DNA from 3 places in the Citrobacter portucalensis genome. Region 3 is predicted to be linked to each of the others. Evidence: predicted binding sites of a transcription regulator. Region 3 holds the regulator's gene; each other region holds the start of a gene.

Region 1 (3,279 bases), 1.9 Mb from region 3:
CGATCGCGAGACGACGATTGGTGTGACCAACAATTTAGTGTATTTGTTTGCCAATCACTGGGCCCCGCTGGTTGTTGGGCGCAATGTCGGGTTGATGGCGATGGAATTATTCACCCCTGCGCGCGATGCGCTGGCGGAGCGGACCCTGGGTTGGGTTGCACGATAAATATGACCTGTAGGCCGGATAAGGCAACGCCGACATCCGGCAAGGGTCCCCGCAAAAATGCCTGATGGCACTGCGCTTATCAGGCCTACGGATTACAGGTTTCGAGGTATAAACAGTGCAAAGTGTTGATGTAGCAATTGTTGGTGGCGGCATGGTGGGGCTGGCGGTTGCCTGCGGCCTGCAGGGCAGTGGGTTGCGCGTTGCTGTATTAGAACAACATGTTCCGCAGCCGTTGGCGGCGGATGCACCTCCTCAGCTTCGCGTTTCGGCCATTAATGCAGCCAGCGAAAAACTGCTTACCCGTCTTGGCGTCTGGTCCGACATTGTTGCTCGTCGCGCTTGCTGCTACCACGGCATGGAAGTCTGGGACAAAGACAGCTTTGGACGTATTGCGTTTGATGACCAGAGCATGGGCTACAGCCATTTGGGCCACATCGTTGAAAACTCAGAAATCCATTATGCACTGTGGCAAAAGGCACAGCGTTCAGCGGATATTACGCTGATGGCGCCAGCTGAAATACAGCAGGTGGCCTGGGGCGAGAACGAAGCATTTCTAAGCCTCAAAGATGGCGCAATGCTGACGGCGCGTCTGGTCGTCGGTGCCGATGGCGCTAATTCCTGGCTGCGCAATAAAGCGGACATTCCGCTCACCTTCTGGGACTACCGTCATCATGCGCTGGTGGCGACTATCCGTACGCAGGAAGCTCACGGTGCGGTTGCGCGTCAGGCGTTTCATGGCGAGGGGATCCTGGCATTCCTGCCACTCAGCGATCCACACCTGTGTTCTATTGTCTGGTCGCTCTCGCCGCAGGAAGCAGAACGTATGCAGCAGGCAAGCGTTGACGAGTTTAATCAGGCGCTGAATATCGCCTTTGATAATCGTCTGGGGCTGTGCAGCCTTGAAAGCGAACGTCAGGCGTTTCCGCTGACGGGACGTTATGCCCGCCAGTTCGCGGCCCATCGTCTGGTGCTGGTGGGGGATGCGGCGCATACCATCCACCCGCTGGCGGGTCAGGGGGTTAACCTTGGCTTTATGGATGCGGCGGAGCTGATCGATGAACTTAAGCGGCTACAACGTCAGGGTAAAGATATTGGGCAGTATCTCTATTTACGCCGCTACGAGCGCAGCCGTAAGCACAGTGCAGCGCTGATGCTGGCGGGGATGCAGGGTTTCCGTGAACTGTTTGCAGGCGAGAATCCGGCGAAAAAACTGCTACGCGATATTGGGCTGAAACTGGCCGATACCCTCCCGGGCGTAAAACCACAACTCATCCGTCAGGCGATGGGACTGAACGATCTTCCCGAGTGGTTACGTTAGTGTCCGTAAGGACAATCTTAAGAGTTTGAGACCCGTCACACTTTCCTCTCCCGGCCTTCGCGCCGGGGTGCTTCTCTCATTTGAAATAATCTAATTCCACGCCTTTTTTCGCATTAGTTTTTCTAATATTGCGTTTTTTTCATAACGCCATTTTTGACATTTTTTCCACATTTAATGTGGATTGGTGCTGTGATTTTACGCTTACATTTGTTTGTTGTTCTGATTAATTGCTATATGTATGGAGTTTTATTCTGTTGGTGATCTGGCTGTTTTTCGCCATAAGCTAATGTGATGGTTAATTTTGACTTATGGTTTAGCGTCTGTTTCGGTGGTAAGTTCAGGACAAAGAGAACGTTTGCGTCGTAGCCCCTGGAGCGGCTGCGGTGCTGGGTTTCGTGGCGAAAATTTCACCGCGAAAGAGTTGGTAGCCCCGCTTATTCAACGAGGAAAAGATGGCTCAACAGACTCCTTTGTACGAACAACACTCGCTATGTGGCGCGCGCATGGTCGATTTCCATGGCTGGATGATGCCACTGCATTACGGTTCTCAGCTCGATGAACACCATGCTGTTCGCACCGACGCCGGAATGTTTGATGTGTCGCATATGACCATCGTCGACCTGCGCGGTAGCCGCACCCGGGAGTTCTTGCGTTATCTGCTGGCAAACGACGTCGCGAAGCTAACGAAGACGGGTAAAGCCCTCTACTCCGGGATGCTCAACGCTTCGGGCGGCGTGATAGATGACCTGATTGTCTACTACTTCACTGAAGATTTCTTCCGCCTCGTTGTAAACTCCGCCACCCGCGAAAAAGACCTATCCTGGATTACCCAACACGCTGAACCTTACGCCATCGACATCACCGTTCGTGACGACCTGTCGCTGATTGCGGTGCAGGGGCCAAACGCGCAGGAAAAAGCAGCCACGTTGTTTACTGACGAACAGCGCCATGCGGTAGAAGGTATGAAGCCGTTCTTTGGCATTCAGGCGGGTGATTTGTTTATCGCAACCACCGGTTATACCGGCGAAGCAGGCTATGAAATCGCCATGCCGAATGAAAAAGCGGCTGATTTCTGGCGTGCGCTGGTACAAGCAGGCGTCAAACCTTGTGGTCTCGGCGCGCGCGACACCCTGCGTCTGGAAGCGGGTATGAACCTGTACGGTCAGGAGATGGACGAAGGGATTTCTCCGCTGGAAGCCAATATGGGTTGGACCATTGTGTGGGAACCTGCCGACCGCGACTTTATTGGTCGTGAAGCACTGGAAATGCAGCGCGAAAAAGGCCACGAACAGCTGGTCGGGCTGGTGATGACTGAGAAGGGCGTGCTGCGTAATGAACTGCCGGTGCGTTTCACCGATGCTTCTGGCAACCAGCATGAAGGCATTATCACCAGTGGCACATTCTCCCCAACCCTGGGTTACAGCATCGCGTTGGCGCGCGTGCCTGCGGGTATCGGTGAGACTGCGATCGTACAGATCCGTAACCGTGAAATGCCGGTAAAAGTGACTAAACCTGTTTTTGTGCGTAACGGCAAAGCCGTCGCGTAATTCATCCTTTTTTGGAGATTGATTGATGAGCAACGTACCTGCAGAACTGAAATACAGCAAAGAACACGAATGGCTGCGCAAAGAAGCTGACGGCTCTTACACCGTTGGTATCACCGAACACGCTCAGGAGCTGTTAGGTGACATGGTTTTCGTTGACCTGCCAGAAGTTGGCGCCACCGTCAGCGCGGGCGATGATTGCGCCGTTGCGGAGTCCGTAAAAGCGGCATCCGATATCTATGCGCCAGTAG
Region 2 (3,279 bases), 2.5 Mb from region 3:
ATTGTCGGGCTACTGCTGGTCGGGATGGCTTCGATGCCGTGGATGGCGAAAATCGGCGTTCTGCTGGCCGGGGCTGGGTTCTCACTGGTTTTCCCGGCGCTGGGCGTGGTGGCGGTAAAAGCCGTTCCTCAGCAAAATCAGGGCGCTGCGCTGGCGACCTACACGGTGTTTATGGATTTATCGCTGGGGGTTACCGGGCCGCTGGCCGGGCTGGTCATGACGTGGGCGGGTGTGCCGGTTATCTATCTGGCGGCGGCAGGGCTGGTAGCGGTGGCGTTATTGCTGACCTGGCGGTTAAAAAAACGGCCTCAGGTGGTGTCACCGGAGGCCGCGTCATCGTCTTAACCGTTACTGGATAACCAGCGTGTTAATGATGTTTTCTGCGGTCGTCTGCGCTTTTTGCTGATCGTCAGCAGGCAGCGTGATTTGCAGCGTCAGCAGTTGGTTGTCCACTTTCCCCAACACCACGGAAGAGTATGCGGTCTGGCCTTTGGCCGAGATGATGCTGTCTAACTGCTGCAGCGTGTGGCCTTTCAGCTCAATAGATTTATTGGTGACGACCTGCAGCTGCGGGTCACGGCTACGCTGCTGATCTTCCAGACGTTTTGCCAGCACCGCCAGATCTTCGTTGGTGTTGTCGCCAACAATCACAATCACTGCTTTCTGGCCGGTTGCGTCAGAATATACGTGCATATTGTTCGCCTGGGTGCCCAGCTTACCGCTCTGATCGGTCATATCCGCTGGCAGGGAAAAACTGAGTTTGCCGTCCAGCAGGCTGACCGGTTGTCCGGTGGCGTTACTTTCTGCGGCAGCACCCTCGGCTGGCGCTTTTGTATCGCTATTATCACAGGCCGCAAGCCCCATAACCAGCAGGCCAATACCGACATATTTAACCAGATTGCGCATTGACTTCTTCCTTTCGATAAACGGCCATAACGGCTCATTCGTCCATCTTATCACAACTCGGAAAATGAACCTTTAACTCGTCTGCAATGCAGAGATTTCAGATTTATCTGCCAGCCTTTTCAGTAACATATTCAGCAGCACGCCATACATTGGCAGGAAGAAAATAATGCTGATCAGCACTTTGAAGCAGTAATCGACCAGTGCGATTTCCATCCAGTGCTCGGCCATAAAGGCATCCGGGCTACGCCAGAAAGCGATAAAGAAGAAGGCCAACGTATCGCTGATATTGCCAAACAGCGTGGACGCCGTCGGTGCCAGCCACCAGCGACGGTTTTGACGCAGGCGGTTAAAGACATGCACATCCAGAATTTGTCCCAGCGCGTAGGCCATAAAGCTGGCGGCGGCGATACGGGCGACAAACAGGTTAAAGTGCAGCAGTGCGCCGAATCCTTGCCACGATCCCATATAGAACAGTGATGAAACGACATAGGAGATCAGCAGCGCGGGGATCATAACCGCAAAGATGATACGTCGGGCCAGCGGCGCGCCAAAAATACGCACGGTCAGGTCGGTCGCGAGGAAAATAAACGGAAAGCTAAACGCGCCCCATGTGGTATGGAAACCAAAAATGGAGATTGGAAGCTGCACCAGATAGTTGCTGGAGGTGATCACCAGCAGATGAAATAGCGATAACCAGAACAACGCTTTTACGCGCTGAGTTTGTGTAAACGGAGTCATATTGTGACCTTTTTGTTGGATGGGGTGAGGGAACCCAATAAAAAACCGTCGCATGATACTGCTTTAAGAGCACATTGCAATGGTTGTTTTTCACGCAATCGTTAACCTGATTGGCTTACGCCACAACAGAGCGTAAAATAACGCCGTTTTTGTATGAATGAGACGACGATGAGCGACCTGTTTACTTCCCCCGACCATACTCTTGATGCCCAAGGGCTGCGCTGCCCGGAACCGGTAATGATGGTGCGTAAAACCGTACGCGGCATGCAGGCCGGTGAAACGCTGCTGATTGTTGCCGACGATCCGGCAACAACCCGCGATATTCCTGGCTTCTGTACCTTTATGGAACATGAGCTGGTGGCCAAAGAGACCGACTCGCTGCCGTACCGTTATTTAGTGCGCAAAGGGCAGTAATCTTGTCATGCCGGATGGCGCTAACGCTTCTCCGGCCTATAAAGACTGAGTAACCTGTAGGCCTGATAAGCGAAGCGCCATCAGGCGAGAAACAGGCACTACCCTTTACGCAACAACCGCAGCGCGTTCGCGGTCACCAGCACCGTCGCCCCCGTATCCGCCAGCACCGCCAGCCACAGTCCGGTTATCCCGAGCAGCGTGGTGACGAGGAAAATCCCCTTCAGGCCCAGCGCAATCGCAATGTTCTGGCGAATATTGGCGTGGGTAGCCCGCGCCAGCTGAATCATTTGCACCAGACCACGCAGACGGTTGTGGGTCAGAGCGGCATCGGCGGTTTCCAGCGCGACGTCGGTCCCGCTTCCCATCGCAATGCCGATGGTAGCCGCTTTCATTGCCGGGGCGTCGTTGATGCCGTCGCCGACCATCGCCAGCGGCGACTGTTGGTTAAGATGGGTAACGGCCTGCACCTTATCTTCCGGCAAGAGTCCTGCTTTGAATTCGAGGCCCAGTTCACCGGCAATGGCGGCGGCCGCACGCGGGTTATCACCGGTCAGGATCACCCCTTTCACGCCAATCTGATTAAGCTCGCTGATGGCGCTGCGAGCGTCATCGCGCAGCGTGTCCTGTAAGGCCAGTACGCCGAGAACGGTATCGTTACGCAGCACCAACACCACCGTTTGGCCCGCGCTTTCCAGCTCGCTAATCTGCCCGGCAAAGGCATCGGCAGGCTGCTTACCGGCGGCGCAAATCAGTACGCGTTCGCCGTTGACCAGCGCTTCAATTCCAGAGCCAACCAGCGCCCGTTGCTCTTTTGCGACAGGAATAGTCAGCTCGCGCGTTTGTGCTTCCCGAACAATTGCTTGTGCCAGCGGGTGCGTCGCGCCTTGCTCTACCGCTGCCGCCAGTGCCAGCAGTTCAGCCTCACCAATACCGCTTGCCGGATGAATCGCCGTGACGCGTGGTTTACCGACGGTCAGGGTGCCGGTTTTATCAAACGCCACCTGCGTGACTCTACCCAACTGTTCCAGCGCGGCACCACCTTTGATTAACGCCCCACGACGTGCCGCAGCGGCCAGACCAGAAGTAATGGCTGCGGGGGTTGAAATCACCAGAGCACAAGGGCAGCCAATCAGCAGTAGCGTCAGCCCTTTATAAATCCACTCCTGCCAGGATGCGGCAAAAAGCAGTGGCGGTACGAGGGTGACCAGCAGCGCAACCGCC
Region 3 (3,279 bases):
AGCCAGGTCGCCGCCGGAACGCCGCCAATATTGGCGATGGTTAACCCCATAAACATCGTTGCCACGGCGCTGGCCTGCTTATGTTTGGGTACCACACTGGCTGCAACCACAGAACCGAGACCAAAAAAGGCTCCATGGTTAAGACTGGTCAAAATACGCGATAGCATCAGCGTGGTGTAATCCGGCGAGATAGCCGAAAGAACATTACCCAGCGTGAAAATCGCCATCAGGAATATCAAAGCATTACGTCGCGCACGATGAGACAGCAGCAATGTCATCAGCGGTGCACCTACCATCACACCTACCGCATAAGCGCTGATCAGCATGCCAGCCGCCGGAATCGAGACGTCCACACCTTTGGCAATGACGGGCAACAACCCCATTGGCGAAAACTCGGTGGTGCCAATACCAAACGCCCCGATTGCCAGCGCCAGTAAAGGGTAATTGATTTTCATATTTCGACTCCATATCGTCGAGCCGTGGCACGACATAAAATAAGAGTCAAAAGCATGACATTGATCGCAAAATTAATAAAGTTAACAAAACTGCAAAAGACTTTTGCTTATTCGCAAACAATAGCGGGGAAAAACGAGTCGAAGGGATGAGGGAGAGCTAACTCCCTCGGGGAAATCAATGCAGCGCTGCGGTCAGACCACCCGCGACGATCAAACCCAGAACAATAATGGTAGTCACTAACGAAAATTTCAGATCGGTGCTCATCAAGTTTTCTCCTTTTTATTCCCACACAAAAAGTGATATTGCGCATTTTTACACACTTGAAAGCAAAAATCTCTCACGATTTATATTGATAACTGCTTTTAACTCTTCCCCTTTTCGTTAAGATCAGACAAAATTCCACGCTTACTTGATTAGCGTACCGGCCATTGACCCCTTCCTGACGTTCCGTGTCGTTTTCCCGGCGTGCCGCAACCCTTACGTTGCGATAAGGGTGTGTAAAGGCAAACGTTTACCTGGAGTATTCTCAGGAGCTTAGGATATGGTCTGGAGTGAGATGTAATGGCAACAATTAAAGATGTAGCGAAGCGAGCAAACGTTTCCACTACAACCGTATCACACGTAATTAACAAGACGCGCTTTGTCGCGGAAGAAACACGTAATGCTGTCTGGGCAGCAATCAAAGAACTGCACTATTCTCCGAGCGCAGTTGCCCGCAGCCTGAAGGTAAATCACACCAAGTCTATCGGCTTGCTGGCGACCAGCAGCGAAGCGGCCTATTTCGCCGAAATTATCGAAGCCGTTGAGAAAAACTGTTTCCAGAAAGGCTATACCCTGATCCTGGGTAACGCATGGAACAGTCTCGAAAAACAGCAGGCTTATCTGTCGATGATGGCGCAAAAGCGCGTTGATGGTCTGCTGGTGATGTGTTCTGAGTATCCGGAGTCGCTGCTTTCGATGCTCGGAGAGTATCGCCATATCCCGATGGTCGTCATGGACTGGGGCGAAGCAAAAGCCGACTTTACTGATACGGTCATTGATAACGCCTTCGAAGGCGGTTACATGGCGGGCCGGTATCTGGTAGAACGCGGTCATCGTGAGATTGGCGTGATCCCTGGCCCAATGGAACGTAACACCGGGGCCGGGCGTCTGGCTGGCTTTATGAAAGCGATGGAAGAAGCGCTGATTAAAGTGCCTGAAAACTGGATTGTCCAGGGCGATTTTGAGCCTGAATCCGGCTACCGCGCCATGCAGCAAATTCTGTCGCAGTCTCATCGTCCGACCGCGGTCTTCTGCGGTGGCGATATTATGGCAATGGGTGCGCTGTGCGCCGCTGACGAAATGGGACTGCGCGTACCGCAGGATGTCTCACTCATCGGCTACGACAACGTGCGCAACGCCCGCTTCTTCACGCCGGCCTTGACGACCATTCACCAGCCGAAGGATTCACTGGGTGAAACGGCCTTCAACATGCTGTTAGACCGTATCGTGAATAAACGTGAAGAGTCACAGTCTATCGAAGTGCATCCACGCCTGGTTGAGCGTCGCTCCGTTGCCGACGGTCCGTTCCGCGATTACCGCCGTTAAGCCTGTTGTGCGGGAGTCTCATCTGGCTCCCGCAGCCATTCCTTGTTCAACGTTTCACTATCTCCTAAATAGTCCAGCAGCCAACTCAATGCCGGTGACGTATCGTTCTGCTGCCATGTCAGGCAGCATGCGGCATCAGGAAAAGGGTTCTCCAGTTGCAGCGCAACCCATTTACCGCTATCGATCCACGGCTTGGCAAAATGCGTCGGTACCATGCCCACGCACAATCCCGCGGACAAACAGGTCGCAGAAGATTCCCAGTCCGGCACGACGACGCGCTTTTGGTTGTCCAGCAGCCAGGTAATACGCTTCGGCAATGTTCGGGAGGTATCTTCGCGCACCAGTGACGGCCAGTTGCGCAACGTGTCATCACTTAACGGTCCAGGCATTGACGCTAGTGGATGATGGCTGGCTACCACGCAGCTCCAGCTCAGCATTCCCATATCGCGGAAGGTATAGCGCCCCCCGACCGGAATGGCCTGTGTGGCCCCGATGGCCAGCTCCACACGCCCATCAGACAGTGCGTCCCACACGCCGTTAAACACTTCCTGAAAAACTAACAACTCCACATCATCAAAGTGACGGTAGAAATCCACGATCATCTGTCGGGTACGATCCGGGCGGACAATGTTATCGACGGCGATCGCCAGCTGTCCGCGCCAGCCGTTGGCAATTTGCTGACATTGCTGGCGCGTGATCTGCATTTTTTTGATAACAGAGCGGCCTTCTTTTAAAAACCATGCCCCGGCAGGCGTTAATTCCACATCCCGATGGCGTCGCTCAAAAAGTGGCACCGCCAGCCACTCTTCCAGCTGGCGCACGGTGTAGCTTACCGCCGAAGGTACACGGTGCAGCTCCTGCGCGGCCGAACTAAAACTGCCGTTACGCGCAACCGCATCAACCACTTCAAGTGAATATTCCGACCACATATTCTGCCTGCAAAAAATTTGAAATCAGTAAGCAAATATTAGCGTTTCACAGCGAGAATTACACTCACTACACTCAGCGGCATTGTTCTACTGCTAAAAAAGAGAAATGATGATGCAACCTGGGAAAGGGTTTTTAGTCTGGCTGGCAGGTCTTAGCGTGCTCGGTTTTCTGGCAACGGATATGTATCTACCCGCCTTTGCTGCTATTCAGTCCGATCTGCAAACACCTGCATCTGCCGTCAGCGCCAGCCTGAGCTTGTTCTTAGCGGGGTTTGCCGTCGCGCAACTGCTGTGGGGGCCGCTTTCT

The links. Region 3 encodes PurR, which represses purine synthesis genes. Its sites were predicted from a motif close to CANGCAAACGTTTGCNTG; they were not measured.
Region 1: the regulator PurR is predicted to act here: its motif matches at 1,829-1,846, upstream of gcvT (glycine cleavage system aminomethyltransferase GcvT).
Region 2: the regulator PurR is predicted to act here: its motif matches at 1,736-1,753, upstream of tusA (sulfurtransferase TusA).

The regions. Positions count from the first base shown of each region.
Region 1 is NZ_CP092466.1:861,981-865,259, forward strand. It holds gene ubiH (2-octaprenyl-6-methoxyphenyl hydroxylase) at 1-166, shown strand, start outside; gene ubiI (FAD-dependent 2-octaprenylphenol hydroxylase) at 282-1,484, shown strand; gene gcvT (glycine cleavage system aminomethyltransferase GcvT) at 1,937-3,031, shown strand; gene gcvH (glycine cleavage system protein GcvH) at 3,057-3,279, shown strand, end outside.
Region 2 is NZ_CP092466.1:284,373-287,651, forward strand. It holds gene LY264_RS01340 (MFS transporter) at 1-345, shown strand, start outside; gene LY264_RS01345 (DcrB family lipoprotein) at 349-906, opposite strand; gene LY264_RS01350 (7-cyano-7-deazaguanine/7-aminomethyl-7-deazaguanine transporter) at 979-1,644, opposite strand; gene tusA (sulfurtransferase TusA) at 1,813-2,058, shown strand; gene zntA (Zn(II)/Cd(II)/Pb(II) translocating P-type ATPase ZntA) at 2,157-3,279, opposite strand, start outside.
Region 3 is NZ_CP092466.1:2,769,896-2,773,174, forward strand. It holds gene LY264_RS13465 (MFS transporter) at 1-455, opposite strand, end outside; gene cydH (cytochrome bd-I accessory subunit CydH) at 631-720, opposite strand; gene purR (HTH-type transcriptional repressor PurR) at 1,018-2,043, shown strand; gene punR (DNA-binding transcriptional activator PunR) at 2,040-2,972, opposite strand; gene punC (purine nucleoside transporter PunC) at 3,085-3,279, shown strand, end outside.